4 regions of the Methylorubrum sp. GM97 genome follow, and region 3 is predicted to be linked to each of the others. Evidence: riboswitches for the same ligand, from Rfam matches in the RefSeq annotation. Region 3 holds a riboswitch; each other region holds the start of a gene.

Region 1 (4,453 bases), 1.1 Mb from region 3:
CGCCACCGGCACAGAGCGCGAGGGCACGGGTGCGGCCCTGCATCTCCGCGGCCGCGACCCGGATCAGTAGCTTACCGGCCAAGCGGACATTGCCCGCCGCATCCTCCGGCAACAGGCCGATGCAGGTGATCTCGTCGTCGGTCGCGTAGACGAGGTGGCAATGATCGAGCGTGACGCGCTCACCGACATGGTGACGGGCCGCCGCCGCGAAGGCCGCCGCGTCCGCATGCGCATCGCGTGCGTGAGCCCCGGATGGAAGCAGGAGGGCGCTCAAGAGGAAAACGCATCCGATCCGCACGGAGGACCCCACCGAACGATTCCGACCGTGCAAACTTCGCAATTTGTGGGCCGGAATGGCTCAGGGGCCGGCGCGCTCTGGGATTCGGCGGCGTCAGCGGGTCTGGCCGGTCTGCGGAGCGTGGGTGTTCTGGTTGTCGGTCGGGCCCGTACGCGTGAAGGCGAAGACGACGAGCCCTGCAAGAATCATCAGCACGACGGGAAAGGCGAACATCCAACGGGGCATATCCAGCATCCATGAGGCAGCATTCGGAGGACCGAAACCCCTGGGCGGCCGAATGGCTCCGCCGGAGCGCATGAGTTCGGAACCGAACATATGCAATGAATGCATGCCCGATCCGACGCGTCAGCGATTGCTTTGTGCACTGCAACCTGAGAAATCATGGCCATGCCGGGTCGCGATGGCGTCGCGGTCCTGCAGCCCTTCTTGGGCGTTTCCTCCCTAGACTTCGGGCCGTCCTTCGGGGCGGCCTTTTTTCTTTTTGGCTGCCGTGCGGCTTTGGTCGCGGCAGGGTCCGCGATTGTGGATCGCTCCTGGTGCAGGCGTCCCGAACGGCGCCGGGCGCATTGACCGAAGCGCCGCCTTGACCGTAGCTTGACCGTTGACGGTTCCCGCAAGGGATCAAAAGGGAACGCGGTGGAGGGCTTTCGAGCTCGATCCCGCGGCTGCCCCCGCAACTGTGAGCGGAGAGTCCTCCATCACCACGTCACTGGGCATGCCTCGCCTGGGAAGACGATGGAGGGCGACGACCCGCGAGCCAGGAGACCTGCCGTCAGCCGTGGTCACACGCGAGCCATGCCGGGCGGGGTGTCCCAGCAGGTGTCGAAACGCTGAAGGCCCATGGCCGGCAGTGGTTCGGCCTCGGTCGCGGTGACGTGCCACCGTCGCTGCCGAGGCATCGTTTCCATCATGTCCCCCTTTCACCGCCGCTTCTGCGGCCGGTCCCTCCTGTCCGCAGTCGCCGCCCTGCCCCTCACGACGTCCGGTCCGGTTCGGGCCCAGGCACTCCTGACGCATCTCGATGAGATCGCGGTGCAAGGCGGCGCCGGGATCGGCCTGCCCGCCAACGCGCCGGCAGATGCCATCGGCGCGGACGCCGCCGCAGCCTTGCGGACACCGAGTCTGACGCAGTCCTCGCAGGTCGGCCTCAACCTGCGCACGCCGTCGCGCTCGGCGAGCCGGCTCGGTCTCACGCCGCTGGAAACGCCCGCGAGTCTCGACATCATCTCGGGCGAGACCATCCGCCTGCGCGGTCAGACCAGCGTGCTGGACGCCGTGTCGCAGAACGGCACCGGCATCACGGCCTTCGGCTCGCCGGGCAATGGACTCGGCTTCTTCACCGCTCGCGGCTTTGCCGGGCAGAACTCGATCCAGACTTTGTTCGACGGCACCCGGCTCTATGTCGGCGCCAACACCGTCACGTTCCCGTTCGATACGTGGAACGTGGAGCGGATCGAGGTGCTGCGCGGGCCGGCCTCCGTTCTCTACGGGGACGGAGCCATCGGCGGTATCGTCAACGTCGTTTCGAAGAAGCCGCTGTTTACGCCGCTCAATGTCGCCCGCTTCGGCCTCGGCGAGGACGGCATCGCCCGTGCGGCGGTCGATTCGACCGGGCCGATCGGCGAATCCCTGGCCTATCGCCTCAATGTCAGCGGCAACCGTGCCGACGGCTGGATCACCCCAGAGGGTGACTTCCGCAACCTCGCGGCCTCGGGCGCACTGACGCTCCAAGCGAATCCGGATCTCGCCTTCACGCTCAGCCACGATTTCGGCTACCAGGAGCCCACCCGCTACTGGGGCACGCCGCTGGTGAACGGGCGTGTGCCCGACGCCATCCGCTTCAACAACTACAACGTCCGCGATTCGAGGATCGCCTGGACCGACAACTGGACGCAGTTCCGGACGGAATGGACCCCTTCGGCCGACGTGACGGTGCGCAACACCGCCTACCGCCTTCAAAGCCGCCGGCATTGGCGCGACGTCGAGCAGTACCGCTTCAACCCGGCAACGGGGCTCGTCGATCGCTCCGACTATCTCGAAATCGGCCATAGCCAGGAACAGGTCGGGAGTCGGTTCGACGCGACGTTCCGCGGCGCCCTGTTCGGGCTGGCCAATACGTTCTCGGCCGGCTTCGACGTGAACCATGTCAGCTTCCGCCACGCCAACAACTTCACCTTCTCCGAGACGCCGACGAGCGTTCCCCTGATCGGCTACGATCCCGGCTTCTTCCCGCGGGACGGGCGGGCGAGCCCGGCCTACGCCACGCGCACGAACCAAGCTTCGGTCTTCGCCGAGGATCGGCTGTTCCTGACCGACCGGTTGTCGTTCCTCGCCGGGGTGCGCTTCGACGCGCCGCGTCTCCACCGGGAAGATCTGCGCAGCGGCGCGACCTTCGAGCGCTCGTTCCGCGCCCTCGGCTACCGCTTCGCGTTGCTCTACGAGCCGACGCCGGACACATCGCTCTACGTGCAATACGCCACCGCGACGGATCCGGTGAACAGCCTAATCACCCTCTCGCAATCGCTGGCCGGCTTCGAACTCTCGACCGGCCGCCAAGTCGAGGTCGGCGCCAAGGGCCTCGTCTTCGGCGGCGCCGTCGAGTGGACCCTGGCCGGCTACCGCATCGTCAAGGACAACCTAATCTCGGCGGTTCCGGGCCAGCCGACGGTCTCGACTCAAGTCGGCCAGCAATCCTCCCTCGGCGCGGAGGCCGCGCTCTCCTGGCTCCCCGCCCCCGGCTGGCGCATCGATGCCAACCTCGCTGTGCTTCACGCCCAGTACGACGACTTCACCCAGAATGTCGGCGGGGTTGCCGTCTCCTATGCCGGCAATCAGCCGATCAATGTGCCGGAGCAGGTGGCCAATCTCTGGGTCAACTGGGCCTTCGCCCGCGACTGGGAGGGGCGCATCGGCCTCCAGCATGTCGGCGAAGTCTTTTCCGATTTCGGCAACACTGCCCGGCGGCCGGCCTACACGCTGGTCAATCTCGGCCTCGACCATCAGGTCACCGCCGGCTCCCGCCTGTCGCTACGGGTCTTCAACTTGTTCGACACGACCTACGCGGTCGATGGCAGCGCCGTGAACGGCGTCGGCACCGCCTGGGTTCTCGGGCGCCCGCGCTCGTTGGAGGTCGCCTACACGATCGCGTGGTGAACGATGCACCGTGAGGCTTGAACACGGACGCCTGCGCGTGTCGTCACCACGCCGCAGGGCCCCCGGGAAACCCTGCGACCGTCGGGGGACTTGCCTGGCGGATAGCTCATCCTTCGCACGCCTTCGGGACGTGCAAAGGCACCATTACGTTCAGGAGTCCCCCAATGCACCGCATTGCCTTCACCGTCACCGTTCTGAGTTGCCTCGGCTCTGGCGCGGCCGTCGCTCAGGCTGGCCCCCCGGGCCTCCCCGGAGGCCCGTTCCCGCCGGGCACGATCATCCAGCGCCAGACCAACACCACCGGCAACACCGTCGATTACATCATCGCCCCGGGCGCCACGGGCGCCGACACCATCACCACCAACTCGGCGGCCGGCGGCAATGCCGGCCAGCCGGAGCGAGCCATCCCACAGGGCAGCGCGGGCGGCGGAAGCGGGGGCGGCAGCTCGCGCTAGGAACGGCATAGCCGAGACCGCCGGTTCGGCGCCTGGGATCACCCGGACGCGCCGAGCCGGCTATCGATGCGGATAAGTCTCTGAGAAAGCGCTTAATTTCGTTGCGCACGCGGCTCTCAATGCAACGTCGCCGGACGCCCCCGCGTTGGCCGCGCAATCGGTCGGCAACACGTCCGACGCCACGACAGGGAGCGCGACGATGGGCCGGGCGGCAGTGATAGGTGTTCTGACGGCGCTGACTCTTTTCAGCCCGTCACTAGCGGCAGCCCGGCTGAAAATGGACGACAAGGCATCGCTATGGCCGCGCGCCGGAGCCAGCGAGAAGATCGACTTCACCAACCGCGTCGGCAAATCGATGAGCACGCTCTCGCCAGGGCTCGACAGCGGCTATTTCATGCGCTGCCTGGAAGAGGTTGCCAATATCGGCGACACCAAGGATCTCACGCTCAGCGACATGGTGCGAACCTGCGTCTCGCTGCAGAGCAGCCGATCCGGCGCCAGCGAGTGAGAATGCGTTCGCGTCCGAATCGAGGAGGTTTCCCGATCC
Region 2 (4,453 bases), 270 kb from region 3:
GCCGCTCGGCATAGGCGCTCTTGCCCGAGCGCGCACCGCCGAGCACCAGGGTCATCCGAGGGGAGGCCTGAAGCATCCGCACCCTTTGCCTCACGCACCGCCAGCGCGTCAAAGCCAGTCTGTTGACAATCTGTTGTCAAATGGGCAGCATATTGTCATGAAACGGTCGGATCATGAGGCCGCGGACGCCGCGACGGCTCTGGTGCTGGAGATCTTCCGGTCCAGCGGCGCGCTGCTGGCCGCCGGCGACCGGCTGGTGGGGGATCTCGGCCTCACCAGCGCCCGCTGGCAGGTTCTGGGCGCCGTCGCGCTCGCCGCGCAGCCGCTGCCGGTCGCCCGCATCGCCCGCGACATGGGCATGACGCGCCAGGGCGTGCAGCGGACGGTCAATGAGCTGGCGAAAGCGGGCCTCGTGACCTTCGCGGACAATCCCCACCACCTGCGCGCCCGCCTCGTTCTCCTCACGCCCGCGGGCCGGGATGCCTACGCGGCGGCGGCGGTGCGGCAGGCGCCCTGGGCGGCCGCACTCGCCCGCGATCTCGACCCGGCGGCGCTCGAGGCGGCCCGCACCCTCGTGCGGACCATCGGCGAGCGGGCCGGCGAACGCCGGAGCGGCGAACAACCGGGAGACCACGATGCTGATCGGTGAACTCGCCCTCGTCGCGGCAGCGGCCTTTGCCGGCGCTGCGCTCTATGTCGGCTTCGTGGAGCATCCGGCCCGGCTGGTCCTCGACCCGGCTTCCCAATTGCAGCAATGGCGCCCGAGCTATCGCCGCGCGACCCGGATGCAGGGCGGATTGGCGCTGGCCGCCACCGCCCTCGGTCTGCTCGCCTGGGCGCGTACCGGCGATCCGCGATGGGGGCTCGGGGCGGCGCTCGCGCTCGCCAACTGGCCCTACACGCTGTTGGCGATCATGCCGACCAACCGTGCCCTGCTCGCTGCATCGAGTACCGATCCGGTCGTGGCGCCGCTGATGCAACGCTGGATCCGCCTGCACGCAGTCCGCAGCGGGCTCGGTCTGGCGGCGGTGGCGGCCTTCCTCTGGGCGCTGCGGTGATTGCGGCCGGTGCGGGACACGTTGTGCGTCCGTCCGCATCAGGCTATGACCGCTCCGTGACGGTGCCCCGGCAACGGGGTGAAAAGGGAATGCGGTGAGAGGTTTTCCAGAAGCCTCAATTCCGCGGCTGCCCCCGCAACTGTAAGCGGCGAGTTCCTGCCACGAGCCACCGGGTGATCCGGGAAGGCGGCAGGCACGATACCAGCCGCGAGCCAGGAGACCTGCCGTCCAGCGAAGTTTTGTTCTCGAACGCCGCCGGTGGGGCGGCCGGAGCTCGTGACCCGATGACGACTGCGACCCTTCAGACCCAGGCCGCCACCACCCGTTCGGCCGAGGGCGCCCGCGCGCTCCTCGTCGCCGCCTTCCTCGGCCTTGGTCTCGTCTTCGTGGCGGGCTTTGCTCCGGCGAGCGTCCTGCACAACGCGGCGCACGATTTCCGCCACGCGCAGAACTTCCCCTGCCACTGATCCGCGCATCCAGCGGCTTCAAGCAGTCCCATGATCATCCGGTTGCTGTCGGCGGCGCTCGTCGCCGGCTTCCTCGCGTCCGTCGTCGCGACGGGCCTGCAGCTCGCGCTGACCTCTCCGCTGATCCTCCAGGCGGAGACCTATGAAGGCGAGGGCGCGCATGCCGCCCTCGCGCCCTCGCGCGATGAGACCTCTTTCGCCGCCCTGATCGTCCCGGCCCACGCGCATGCGCATGGCGAGGGCGGACACGACCACGGCAAGGCCGACGCGTGGCAGCCTGCACCGGGCCTTCAGCGGATGGCCTTCACCGGTCTCGCCACGCTGGTCGGCGGCGTCGGCTACGCGCTGCTGCTCGCGGCGGTGATGCTGGCACTTCGCCGTGAGCCGACCCCGCAGGGCGGACTCGTCGTTGGTATCGCCGGCTTCCTCGCGGTGGTCCTCGCCCCCGCCATCGGCCTGCCGCCGGAGCTGCCGGGCATGGGTGCAGCGCCGCTTGTGCTGCGCCAGTCGTGGTGGCTGATGACGGTGGTGGCGACCGGGCTCGGCCTCTACCTGATCGCCGTGCGGCGGGTGCCGCTGACGATCCTCGGTGGCCTCGTCCTCATCGTCGCGCCGCATCTCGCGGGCGCGCCGCAATCGATCGACACCGTCTCCTCGCAGGTGCCGCCGGCCACGGCCGCGCAGTTCGCCGCGCGCGCGCTCGCCATCGGCTTCGTGTTCTGGGCGGTGATCGGGCTCGCCTATGGCTGGGCCTGGGGCCTGTTCGGCCGCGAGGCGGGTGCCCGTGCGAATGCCTGATCCCGATACCGCCATCCTGTCGGTCTGCACCACCTGCCGCGCGGCAGGCGATGCCTCCGAGCCGCGCGCCGGGGCCAAGCTGCTGGCCGCGCTGTTGGCGGAGGCCGCTCGCGAGCCCGTGCCGGGCCTGACGATCGAGGGCGCCGAGTGCCTCTCGGTCTGCAAGCGGCCCTGCACCGTCGCGGTCGTCTCGCCCGACCGCTGGACCTACGTCTACGGCGACTTCGACGCGCTCGAAGACCCCGACACCTCCGCCCGCACCCTCCTGGCGGGCCTGCGCCGCTACCTCGAGACCCCCGACGGCGTCGTGCCCTGGCGCGAGCGCCCGGAGGCGTTTCGCAAGGGCGTCGTCGCCCGCATCCCGCCGCTCAAGGCGGCCCCGAACCGGACGCCCTGACCCATGAGCCTCGTGGAAAAGATCCCCTGCACCATCGTCACCGGCTTCCTCGGGGCCGGCAAGACGACGCTCGTGCGCCACACCGTCGAGAACGCCCGCGGGCGCCGGCTCGCCATCATCGTCAACGAGTTCGGCGATCTCGGCTTCGACGGCTCGTTCCTCGCCGCCTGCGGCATCGAGGGCTGCAACGAGGATTCGGTGGTGGAGCTGCCCAACGGCTGCATCTGCTGCACCGTGGCCGACGACTTCGTCCCGGCGCTGACCAAGCTTCTCGACCGGCCCGAGCCGCCGGAGCACATCCTGATCGAGACCTCCGGCCTCGCCCTGCCCAAGCCCCTGGTCCAGGCCTTCCAGTGGCCGGCGATCCGCTCGCGGGTCACCGTGGACGGTGTCGTCGCCGTGGTGGACGGCCCGGCGGTCGCCGCGGGGATGTTCGCCGAGGACCCCGACGCCCTCGCCAACCAGCGCGCGGCGGACCAATCGGTCGATCACGACAACCCGCTGGAGGAAGTGTTCGAGGACCAGATCCTCTGCGCCGACCTCGTGGTGCTCAACAAGGCCGACCTGCTGGACGCGGCGGGCCGCGACAAGGTCCGCGCCGACATCCAGGCGCACCTGCCCCGCGCGGTCGAGATCGTCGAGACCGAGCACGGCCGGCTCGACCCGCGTGTGCTGCTCGGCATCGCGGCGGCGGCCGAGGACGACCTCGACGCGCGCCCCTCGCATCACGGCGAGGGCGAGGATCACGACCACGACGATTTCGAATCGGTCGCGATCCCCGTCGGCATCGCCGGCAGCCCGGAAGATCTGTCCGCCCGCGTCGAGAAGGCGGCCGAGACCGAGGGCGTGCTGCGGATCAAGGGCTTTGCCGAGGTGAAGGGCAAGCCGATGCGCCTCGTGGTGCAGGGTGTCGGCCGGCGCGTCGCCTCCCATTACGACCGCCCGTGGAAGGGTTCGGAGCCCCGCGACGGACGCCTCGTCGTCATCGGCCTCAAAGGCTTCGATCAGGACGCGGTCGCCGCCGCCCTGCGCGGATGAACCGGGGCGAGGCCGCAGGCCGGCGGCCGCGCGGGCTCTGGCTCGCGGTCCCCGTCCTCGCCCTGCTCGCCGGCTGTTCCGACAGCGGGCGCGAGGCGGACGGGGCGATGCGGATGGCCCAGGCCCCTGCACCCGCGCCCTTCGTATCCGCCGCGCGTGAGGGGAGCACGGCCAAGCTCGCCTATCGCCACGACCTCACCGTCGGCCTCGGGCCGGACCGGGTGGCGCCGCACTTCGCCGCCGCCCGTGACCGCTGCCTCAACGAGGCTGCGACCTGCACGCTGCTGAATTCCTCGATCCGGGACGGCAACGGCGCGAGCCCGCCGCAGGCGCAGATCGAGGTGCGGCTGCCGCACGCCGCGGTCGCTCCTTACGTCGCCTTCGTCACTGCGCCCTTACCGGGCGAGGCGGCGGGCGACGTCGTGCTGATCGAGCAGGCGACCCGCGCCGAGGATCTGACCGCCTCGATTACCGATACCGGCCGGCGCCTCGCTCAGCTCAACGATTACCGCACCCGCCTGACCGCGCTCGCCGAGAAGCCGGACAACCGGGCCGAGGATCTGATCAAGATCGCGGGCGAGCTGGCGCAGGTTCAGAGCCAGATCGAGGAGGCGGAGGGGACGCGCCGCGGGCTCGACGAGCGCGTGGACACCGAGATCGTCACGGTGGACTTCCGCACCAGCCGGGCGCGGGCC
Region 3 (4,453 bases):
CCTCCCGAGAATTCGGCCGAACCTGGACCTCGCCCGTTAAGTTTGCCCCTCCTCCAACCGCCATGAGCCGCGAACCGCACTCCCGGGCGTTCCGCACGTCTGCGGTTCCCGCTTGAGGCGCCGCCGCACGAGCGGCTCGCCGTCGTGGCTGTGGATTGCCGTGGATAAGGCGTCGCGAGCCTTGCAAACGTTCCTCGGCGCAGGCGCCGTATCGGCCCTACGGCGTGCGGCGCCGGAACACGGGGTGCGACATGCGTTGGATCGATCTTGCCGCGCTTGCCGCCGTGGCGCTCGGCTCCGGCCATGCCTGGGCGGCCGGGGACTTCCCGCTTGCGTCCTGCAAGGGGTGGAACGGCACGGTGGTCGAGCGCGACGGCATCGACACGGCTCGGGCCACCGCTCAGGGCATCGTCACGAAGGCCGACCTTCAGGAATACTGCGAGCGCGACCCAGGTGGCGAAACCAAGCAGTACGGCGGCAAGCTCACGACGGCCCAGTGTGTCGCGAAGTACCTGCGCAGCGAAGGCCGGGCCACGATGACAGCCGAGGCGAACTGCCGGTCCGGGACGGTGAGCTATCGCTACGGCGACCGCCAGGGCGGCAAGGCCCGCTTTCCGCTTGGACCCGATGCCGACACATCATGCGCCTCGGGCATGCCGCCCTTGGTGGAGCAGTTCAAGTTGCTGTGTCCGGCGGCGGCCAAGCGGCTGAAGGTCGAGTAGCCGCCCATATTCGAGCGGATCACAGGCATGGGCCGGAGGCGGCGAGTTCGCTCTGGGAAGGGTGGCCCGGTGAATTGACAACCTGTGGCCAAGCCGAATAGCCAAGCCGCGACGGTTCCCTTCGGGGATCAAAAGGGAACGCGGTGAGGGGTTCGCTCCGATGCCGCGGCTGCCCCCGCAACTGTAAGCGGTGAGCTCTCCACCACCACGTCACTGGGCAGCCTCGCCCGGGAAGACGGTGAGAGGGCGGTGACCCGCGAGCCAGGAGACCTGCCGTCAGCCGTGGTCACACGCGAAACACGCTGGGCGGGGTGCCTCGGCGGGTGTCGAAGCGTCACCCCCGCGGGGGATCGCCTAGACCTCGTTCGCGGTGACGTGCCACTGCCGTCGCTCGAGGTCAGCCTCCTGTGCTCAGCCCGAAATCGCCGCTCCGGCTCTGCCTATCCGCCACCACCGTCGCGCTTGCCATTGCCAGCGGCGACCCGGCCTGGGGCCAGGGCACGCGTAGGGAATCGTCCGACACTTCCGTGGTGCTCGACCCGATCTCCGTCGAGGGCACCTTCACCGCTACGCCGACCTATCGGGTGGAGGAGCTCTACAGCGGCACCAAGACAGTGACGCCGCGGCGCGACGTGCCGCAGCAGGTCGACGTCGTGCCCCGAGAGGTTCTGCGCGACACCGCCGCCACCCGCGTGGAGCGCGCCCTCGACTACGTGCCCGCGGTCGGCAAGCAGAACGACTTCGGCGCCCAGAACCTCGCGCTCTTTTCCGTGCGTGGCTTCGCCACACAGGACATCTTCCAGAACGGGTTCAACATCGCCCGCGGCTACAACGGCGCGCCCGACACGCAGAACGTCCAGTCCATCGAGGTGCTGAAAGGCCCGGCAGGTGCCCTCTACGGCCGCAGCGACCCGGGCGGCACCGTCAACATCCTCACCAAGCAGCCCGTCGCGTTGCCCTTCGTCGAGATGGGCACCCTGTTCGGCAGCTTCGGCACGGCGCGCACCACGGTCGATGCCGGTGGCGCGCTGAGCGAGGACGGCACGGTCCTCTACCGCTTCAACGGCGCGCTTGCCCGCCAGGACAGTTTTCGCGATTTCGTCGACGGCGACCGCGTCCTCGCGGCCCCCGTCGTGAGCTGGCAGATCAGCCCCGACACCAAGCTCACCGTCGAGACGCAGTACCTGCGTAACCGCCAGACCTTCGACCGCGGGACGGTCGCGGTGAACAACCGTCTCGGCCTGGTCCCGCGCTCCCGCTTCTTCGGCGAGCCGGGCGACAACTCCGTGTCGGAGAGCGGGATCGTGCAGGTGCGCCTGGAGCACGCCTTCAGCACCGATTGGCAGCTTCGGGTCGCCGGCCACTTCAACACCGGCAGCCTGACCGGCCTGCAGACGGGCGCCACCGGCCTGCTAGACGATGGGCGGACCCTGCTCCGCGAGTTCCGCCGCCACGACTTCACATGGGGCGTGGCCATCGGACAGGCCGAGCTTGTCGGGCGCTTCGACACCGGCCCGTTCGCCCACACCCTGCTGCTAGGCCTGGAGCACGAGCGCTACAACAGCACCGAGAACCTGCAGCGCTCGACTCCGCGCCTGGACTCGTTCGCGCTCGACCTGTTCAACCCGGTCTACGGCCAGCCCAAGCCGCCCTTCACGCGCCGCTACAGCGCCAGCGAGAACGTCGGCAACACGGCAGTCTACCTGCAGGACCAGATCGCGCTGAGCCCCGAGTGGAAGCTGCTGATCGGCAACCGAACAGACTTCTACAACCAGACCTTCCGGGACAAGGTCGCGAACGAGCGCACCGAACAGGACCGCACCGGCTTCTCGCCCCGCGCCGGGCTCGTCTACCAGCCGCTCTCCTTCCTCTCGCTTTACGGAAACGTCGCCGCCTCGTTCCGGCCGAACACCGGCTTCGACAGCGCGACGCGCCCCTTCGCCCCGGAGACGGGCTTCGCCTACGAGGTCGGGACCAAGCTAGACCTGTTCGACGGCTTGAGCGTCACGGCGGCCGCCTTCCACATCGAGAAGCAGAACGTGCTGACCACCGACCCAGCGGACTTCTTTTTCCAGATCGCCGCCGGCGCTGTGCGCAGCCAGGGATTCGACCTGAGCGTCGTTGGTCAGGTGACGCCGGAGTTCCGCGTCATAGGCGGCTACGCCTTCATCGATGCCCAGGTCACGCGCGACGAGGTCCTGCGGGTCGGCTCGCCGCTCCTAAACATCCCACGCCATTCGGGCAGCCTGCTCGGCGTCTACGAGGTTCAGGCGGGCGACTGGAAGGGCTTCGGGTTCGGCGGCGGGCTTCGGGCCGTCGGCTCGCGCCTCGGCGACAGCGGCAACGAGCGGTTCCGCCTTCCGGGCTACGTCCTGACGGACGCGCTGGCCTACTACCGCTACGAGAACCTACGCTTCGGGATCAACGTCGACAACATTTTCGACGAGACCTACTATGAGCGCTCCTACAACAGCTTCTGGGTCGGTGTCGGCGAGCCGCGTCGGGTCACCGTCAGCATGACGGCGCGCTTCTGATGGGCGTGCACCCGGGAACGCTTGGGGTGTCAACGGAGGCATCGGCCGCGACCGGACGCATCGCCTCAATCGACGCTCTGCGTGGGCTGGTGATGGTGCTGATGCTCCTCGACCACCTGCGCGAGACCTGGTTCCTGCACGTGCCGGTCGCCGATCCGGTCGACGCGAGGACCGCCCTGCCGGCCTTGTTTCTGGCCCGCCTCGCGGTCAGCCTATGCGCGCCGATCTTCGTCGTGCTGACGGGCGTGGCCGCGTACCTGTTCGCCACCCGGCACACGCTGGCGGAGACGCGGGCCTACCTGGTGAAGCGCGGCCTCGTGCTGATGGCCTTCGAGGTGTTCTACCTCTCCGAACTGTACTGGGGCGTGGCCAGTCCGACGCTCTGGCTCCAGGTGATCTGGTGCATCGGCGTGTGCATGATCGTCTTGGCGGCACTGGTCGGCCTGCCACGCTCGGTTCTCCTAGGGGTCGGGCTGCTGATCGTGTGCGGTCACAACTTCCTCGACCCAATCCAGCTCCGGCCCGACCAGCCGCTGTTTCCAGTCTGGGCCATGCTGCACCAGCGCGACGTCATCGCGCTTCCCCTCGGGCTGGTCGCCAAGACAACCTATCCGGTATTGCCGTGGATCGGCGTCATCGTGCTCGGCTACGCCATCGGCCCGTGGTTCCTGCCCGGCCTCGCCACGCGCACGCGGGAGCGCCGCTTCGCGGCTATCGGCTGCGCGATGCTGGCCGCCTTCGTGCTACTTCGCCTAGCCAACGGCTACGGCGACAAGCCCTGGTTCGTCGTGGACGACAGCGCCCTGCGGACCGCAATGAGCTTCCTCGCGCTGACGAAATACCCGCCCTCGCTCCTGTTCCTGCTGCTGACGCTCGGGACCGGGGCGCTGCTGCTCGTGGCGTTGGAGCGGATCGGCGAGCGCCCGCTCGTCGCGGCGCTGGCGGTGTTCGGCGGCGCGCCGATGTTCTTTTACCTGCTCCACCTCACGGTTCTGAGGCTGCTGTACCATGGCGCGTTCGCAACCTGGGGCGCGACCCAGGGCACCGTGTTCGGCGTAGGCGATTACGGGTGGGTTCTCGTTTGGTACATCGGGCTGATCGTGCCCCTCTACCTGCCTACGGCCTGGTTCTCACGCTTCAAGGCGTCGAGACGCGACATCGCCTGGCTCAGGTACCTGTAGGCCCCTGATCCAGTCA
Region 4 (4,453 bases), 610 kb from region 3:
CGCGCCCCAATCCTTGCCCGCCAGCCACGGATGCGGATCACCGTAGCCGTTGAGGCCGCGCAGGATCAGGAAGGCGACAAGGCTGGCGAGCCCGAGGGCGACGAGGCCTCGGCGGCGCGCGGCCGGGTCGACGCCCGCGCCGTAGAGCGGCCCCAGCGCGTAGCCCGCGGCGATCACGCCGATCCAGGGCAGCACCGGATAGGAGGTGCGCGCCGCGCCCCAGGGCAGCGGGATCAGGCCGCGCTGATGCAGCACCGCCCAGAGGGCGTAGCCCGGCTGATCGGGCGTGAGCACAAGGCCGTCGAGCGCGTTGTGCCCGAGCATGATCGCCAGGCCTACGCCGATCAGCGCCGGACGCGGCAGCCAGAGCAGGGCGGCGAGCGCCATCATGCTGAGACCGATCGCCCAGATGACCTGCAGGTAGAGGATCGGCGGCAGCAGGGCACGGGTCCAGGCGAGGTTCACCAGGGTCACTTCGAGAGCGACCAGGAAGAGTCCGCGCTTGATGAGGAAGGCGGAGGTCGCGGCACGGCTGCCGTGCTTCTGCCCGTAGAGGCTCGCCGAGAGCCCCGTCAGCAGCAGGAAGACTGGGGCGCAAAAATGCGAGGCGGCCCGCGTCAGGAACAGGCCGGGCGGGGTCGCCGTGAGGTTCACCGGGTCGCTCACCTGGGCGTGCAGGTAGAAGAACTCCCGCGCGTGATCGACCAGCATCAGCAGCATCACGAGCCCGCGCAGGGCATCGATGGCGCCGATGCGGGTGCGTGGCGCGACCCCCGCGGCGATGGGAGCCGGTGCGGACGCATCCATGGCCGCCCCTTGGTGGGCGCTCATCAGAACCGCACCGTCATCGTTCCGGTGAAGCGCCGGGGGGCGCCGGGATAGACCCGGAAGCGGTTGAGGGAGCTCTCGTAATACTCGGTGTCGAACACGTTCTCGATGTTCAGCCCGAAGCGGAAGTTTTCGTAGCGGTAATAGGCGAGCGCATCGACCGCGATATAGGCCGGCAGGGAGAAGCTGTTGACCGCGTCCGCCGCGCGCTCGCCGACGCCGCGCACGCCGCCGCCGAGCCCGAGCCCCTTCCACGGGCCGGCCTGCACCTCGTGGACGGCGAGCAGGCTGCCAGAATGGCGCGGCACGTTGATGAGCGGCGTGCCGGCCGGCAAGGTCGGATCTTCGGTGACCACGGCCTCCGCGTAGACGTATCCCGCCAGCAGCTTGATCTCCGGCGTGATCTGGCCGGCGGCGGTCAGCTCGAAGCCTTGGCTGCGCACCCCGCCGACCGCCACCGAGAAACCGCTGCCGTTGGCCTCCGGCGTCAGCACGTTCTCCCGGTCGATGCGGAAGGCGGTGCCGGTCAGCGCCAGCGCGCCGCCATAGAGGTCGAGCTTGGCCCCGACCTCGTAGCCGATGCCGGTTTCCGGCGCGAACGGCCCGGAGGCGGAGGCGGCGGCAGCATCGGGACCGATATTGGGGCGGAAACTCGTGCCGACATTGGCGTAGAGGGAGAGTTCGGGCAGCGGCTGGTAGACGAGGCCGGCGCGGGGCGTCGCGGCAAAGTAGGCCTGATCGACCTGGGACCGCGGGATGCGCTCGCGGAACGACTGTTCGAAGAAGTCGAAGCGCACGCCGAGCAGCGCCTTCCATTCGGGCGTGAGGACGATCTGGTCCTGCGCATAGAGCGCGGTGTTGGTGATCCGCTCGAGGTTGTTGCGGAAGCGGTCGATCGGCGGCAGCGGCTGGCCGTAGCGCGGATCATAGATGTCGATGGCGAAGGTCGAACCCGGTCGGATCGTCGAGCGGTTGTAGACGACTCGGCTGTCGGTGCTCTCGCGCTCGAAGCCGAGCAGCATGGTGTGGCCGATCCCGGCGGTGTCGAAGCGCCCGACCACCTCCGCCTGGCCGATCGCCACGTCCCAGCGGTAGTCGCGGATATTGCGGTCGCGCGAGACGGTGCGGTTGTCGGCGGCGATGGCGCGGATCTCGGCGGATTCACCCTCCAGCGTGCCGGTGTTGAAGTGGGTGGCGAGCCGCATCTGCCAATCGGCGTTGAAGCGGTGATCGACGCGGACCTGCATCGTGTTGTTGGTCTGATAGGTGCTCTGGCCCGGCTCGCCGAGGAAGCGCGAGATCGGCAAGAGCCCGAGCCGCCCGTTGAGGGCGATGACGCCGCGGTCGAAGACGATGCGGTTGCGCAGGAACTCGGTCTCGACGGTGATGCGCGTGTCCGGCGTGATCTGCCAGCTCAGGACGGGCGCCACGAGCAGCCGGTCGCTGTCGACGAAATCGCGAAAGCTGCCCTGGCGGCCGGCGGCGAGATTGAAGCGGTAGGCGAGCGTGCCCTCCTCGTTCAGCGCGCCGCCGGAATCGACCGTGCCGCGGAACTGCCCGAACGAGTCCCACAACCCGCCCATCTCGACGAAGCGCTCGACGGTCGGCTGCTTGGTGATGATGTTGACGAGCCCGCCCGGATCGCTGCGCCCGAACAGCCCGCCGCCGGGACCTTTGAGCACCTCGACGCGCTCGACGTTCTGGGCGTCGGGCGGGGGCGGCGTGCCGCGGTTGAGCGGAAAGCCGTTCTTGTAGATCTCGGACGTGGTCACGCCGCGAATGGCGTAGCTGAACACCGACAGGCCGCCGAAATTGTTCTGCTGCGCCACGCCCGGCGTGTAGTTGAAGACGCGATCGACGCGGGTGGCGGCGAGATCCGTGATGACCTCGCGCGGGGCGACCGTGACGATCTGGGGCACGTCGCGCTGGGGCGTGTCGGTCTTGGTGCTGCTCACCGCGCGGTCGGCACGGTAGCCCGGCGTCGGCCCGATCAGGCCGATCGTGCCGGCGGCGCTGGTCCGGCCGTCCGATGCGCCGTTGCCGACGCCGCGGCCTTCGCCCTCGACCGCCAGTTCCTCCAGGGTGACCGATTCCTGCGCCCGCGCCTCCGGGCCGTGCAGGCCGGCGCAGAGCAGCGCGGCGAGCACCCAAGGCGGGCGCCGGGCCGGGACGTCGATGGCGTTCAGGATCGTCCGAACTGTCACAAGGCGCGCTCTGGCTGTTCGGGTGCGGGCCCGAGCGGGTGCCCCGCCGGGAGCGCAGGGGAACGCTCTCGCCGATCAGGCACGCCGCCGGAGCACCCCGCCCGGGGGACATCGTCGCGCCAAGGCAGGTCTCCTGGCTCACGGGTCAGCGCCTCCGTCTCGGCCTTCCCGGTGCAGGGCACCAGTGACCTTCGACGACGGTGGCTCGCCGCTCACAGTTGCGGGGGCAGCTTCGGCCTCGCCCGGACGGGCTTACCGAATTCCCTCTTAGCCCTCGGACATGCGTCCGGGGGAACCTTGGCCGCAGCAATTTCGCTGCGATGCGGCGCAGGGTCAACAGACCGGCCAATGAAATGTAACAACATCACACAACCTGTGGCCCGTAGAGCACAAGGGCTCGGCGAGAAGCCCCGTGGCGGCTGCGCTTCTCGCGGCGGCCTGAAGGCGGGCACGCGAGACGATGGCGATCATCCGATTGGCCTCGTCATTGAGTGCACACCGCGCCGCAGCGGTGGAGAGAGGCCGCCCCCTCATGGCGCGGCGGAGCCACTGAGAATCCGCATCGAACGTTTTTCGAAGGACGTGACCGAGCTTTAGGCAAGATTAACCAAGATCCCGTTGAATGACGAAGGCTTAAGGTTGATCCTTCCCTAATCGGCGAAGCCATCTCGTTTTGTCATTCTGGCACAGATAGCCGGGGATGACGGCGGGAGGCCGTGTGGGATCCGCGTTGTCGAGTACCGCCCGCAATGGACATCGCCGAGCTCGTCCAGAGTCGCTCCGCCCGGCCCGTCATCCGCCGTCGGCGCCGCCCGCCTGTCGCGGCGCTCGCGCTGACCGCCCTCGGGGGTCTCGCGGTCGCCGGGATCCTGCAACCGCAGGATCGCGCTGCGCCCGCCCCCGTGGAAACCGCGCAGGTCTCGGCCGAGGCCGAAGGGGCGGAGACCGTGCAGGCCGCGCCCGGCGCGCTGGCCTGGATGCTCGACCCCACTCCCGTGCTCGACACCGCGTCCGGCGGCTTCGTCCCGCGGACCGCGCAGGTGTCCGCCTTCCGGGCGCCGCCCGTGGCGGAGCCTTCCAAGTCGCAGCCTGCCCCATCGGAGCCGGTCACGACCCTGGCCGCCCTCCCCGCGGAACAGGCCGCCGACGCCGCGCCCGCCGTCACGCCGCGCCCGGCCGCGCCGACGGCCCGCCTCGCCCTTACGGTGCCGCTGCCAGTGCGGCGGCCCGACGAATTCCGCTACGAGCCGCGCACGCAGACCGCCCGGGCGGCGACGCCTCGGATCGCCACCGCATCCACGGCGCGCGCCTCCACCGAGCCGACCCGCAGCGTGTTCAGCGCCGCGGTGACCGACAACCGCAACTTCCTCGAGAAGATGTTCGATCTGCCGGGTTCGACGCCCACGCCGTCCTCGGACAAG

The links. Region 3 has a riboswitch for cobalamin ahead of MSPGM_RS08320 (TonB-dependent siderophore receptor). Riboswitches for the same ligand answer to the same signal wherever they lie in the genome.
Region 1: another riboswitch for cobalamin. It lies ahead of MSPGM_RS13120 (TonB-dependent receptor); the one in region 3 lies ahead of MSPGM_RS08320 (TonB-dependent siderophore receptor).
Region 2: another riboswitch for cobalamin. It lies ahead of MSPGM_RS07065 (CbtB domain-containing protein); the one in region 3 lies ahead of MSPGM_RS08320 (TonB-dependent siderophore receptor).
Region 4: another riboswitch for cobalamin. It lies ahead of MSPGM_RS05475 (TonB-dependent siderophore receptor); the one in region 3 lies ahead of MSPGM_RS08320 (TonB-dependent siderophore receptor).

Annotation. Positions count from the first base shown of each region.
Region 1 is NZ_AP025942.1:2,842,946-2,847,398, reverse strand. It holds gene MSPGM_RS13130 (hypothetical protein) at 1-274, opposite strand, end outside; gene MSPGM_RS13125 (hypothetical protein) at 392-523, opposite strand; cobalamin riboswitch at 887-1,087, shown strand; gene MSPGM_RS13120 (TonB-dependent receptor) at 1,208-3,451, shown strand; gene MSPGM_RS13115 (hypothetical protein) at 3,616-3,906, shown strand; gene MSPGM_RS13110 (hypothetical protein) at 4,052-4,414, shown strand.
Region 2 is NZ_AP025942.1:1,505,580-1,510,032, reverse strand. It holds gene cobU (bifunctional adenosylcobinamide kinase/adenosylcobinamide-phosphate guanylyltransferase) at 1-76, opposite strand, end outside; gene MSPGM_RS07075 (MarR family winged helix-turn-helix transcriptional regulator) at 158-649, shown strand; gene MSPGM_RS07070 (DUF1772 domain-containing protein) at 636-1,058, shown strand; cobalamin riboswitch at 1,102-1,302, shown strand; gene MSPGM_RS07065 (CbtB domain-containing protein) at 1,343-1,525, shown strand; gene MSPGM_RS07060 (CbtA family protein) at 1,556-2,323, shown strand; gene MSPGM_RS07055 (DUF1636 family protein) at 2,316-2,720, shown strand; gene cobW (cobalamin biosynthesis protein CobW) at 2,724-3,758, shown strand; gene MSPGM_RS07045 (DUF4349 domain-containing protein) at 3,755-4,453, shown strand, end outside.
Region 3 is NZ_AP025942.1:1,770,715-1,775,167, forward strand. It holds gene MSPGM_RS08315 (hypothetical protein) at 252-722, shown strand; cobalamin riboswitch at 818-1,015, shown strand; gene MSPGM_RS08320 (TonB-dependent siderophore receptor) at 1,130-3,256, shown strand; gene MSPGM_RS08325 (DUF1624 domain-containing protein) at 3,283-4,437, shown strand.
Region 4 is NZ_AP025942.1:1,156,221-1,160,673, forward strand. It holds gene MSPGM_RS05470 (DUF1624 domain-containing protein) at 1-831, opposite strand, end outside; gene MSPGM_RS05475 (TonB-dependent siderophore receptor) at 831-3,032, opposite strand; cobalamin riboswitch at 3,138-3,347, opposite strand; gene MSPGM_RS05480 (DUF2778 domain-containing protein) at 3,782-4,453, shown strand, end outside.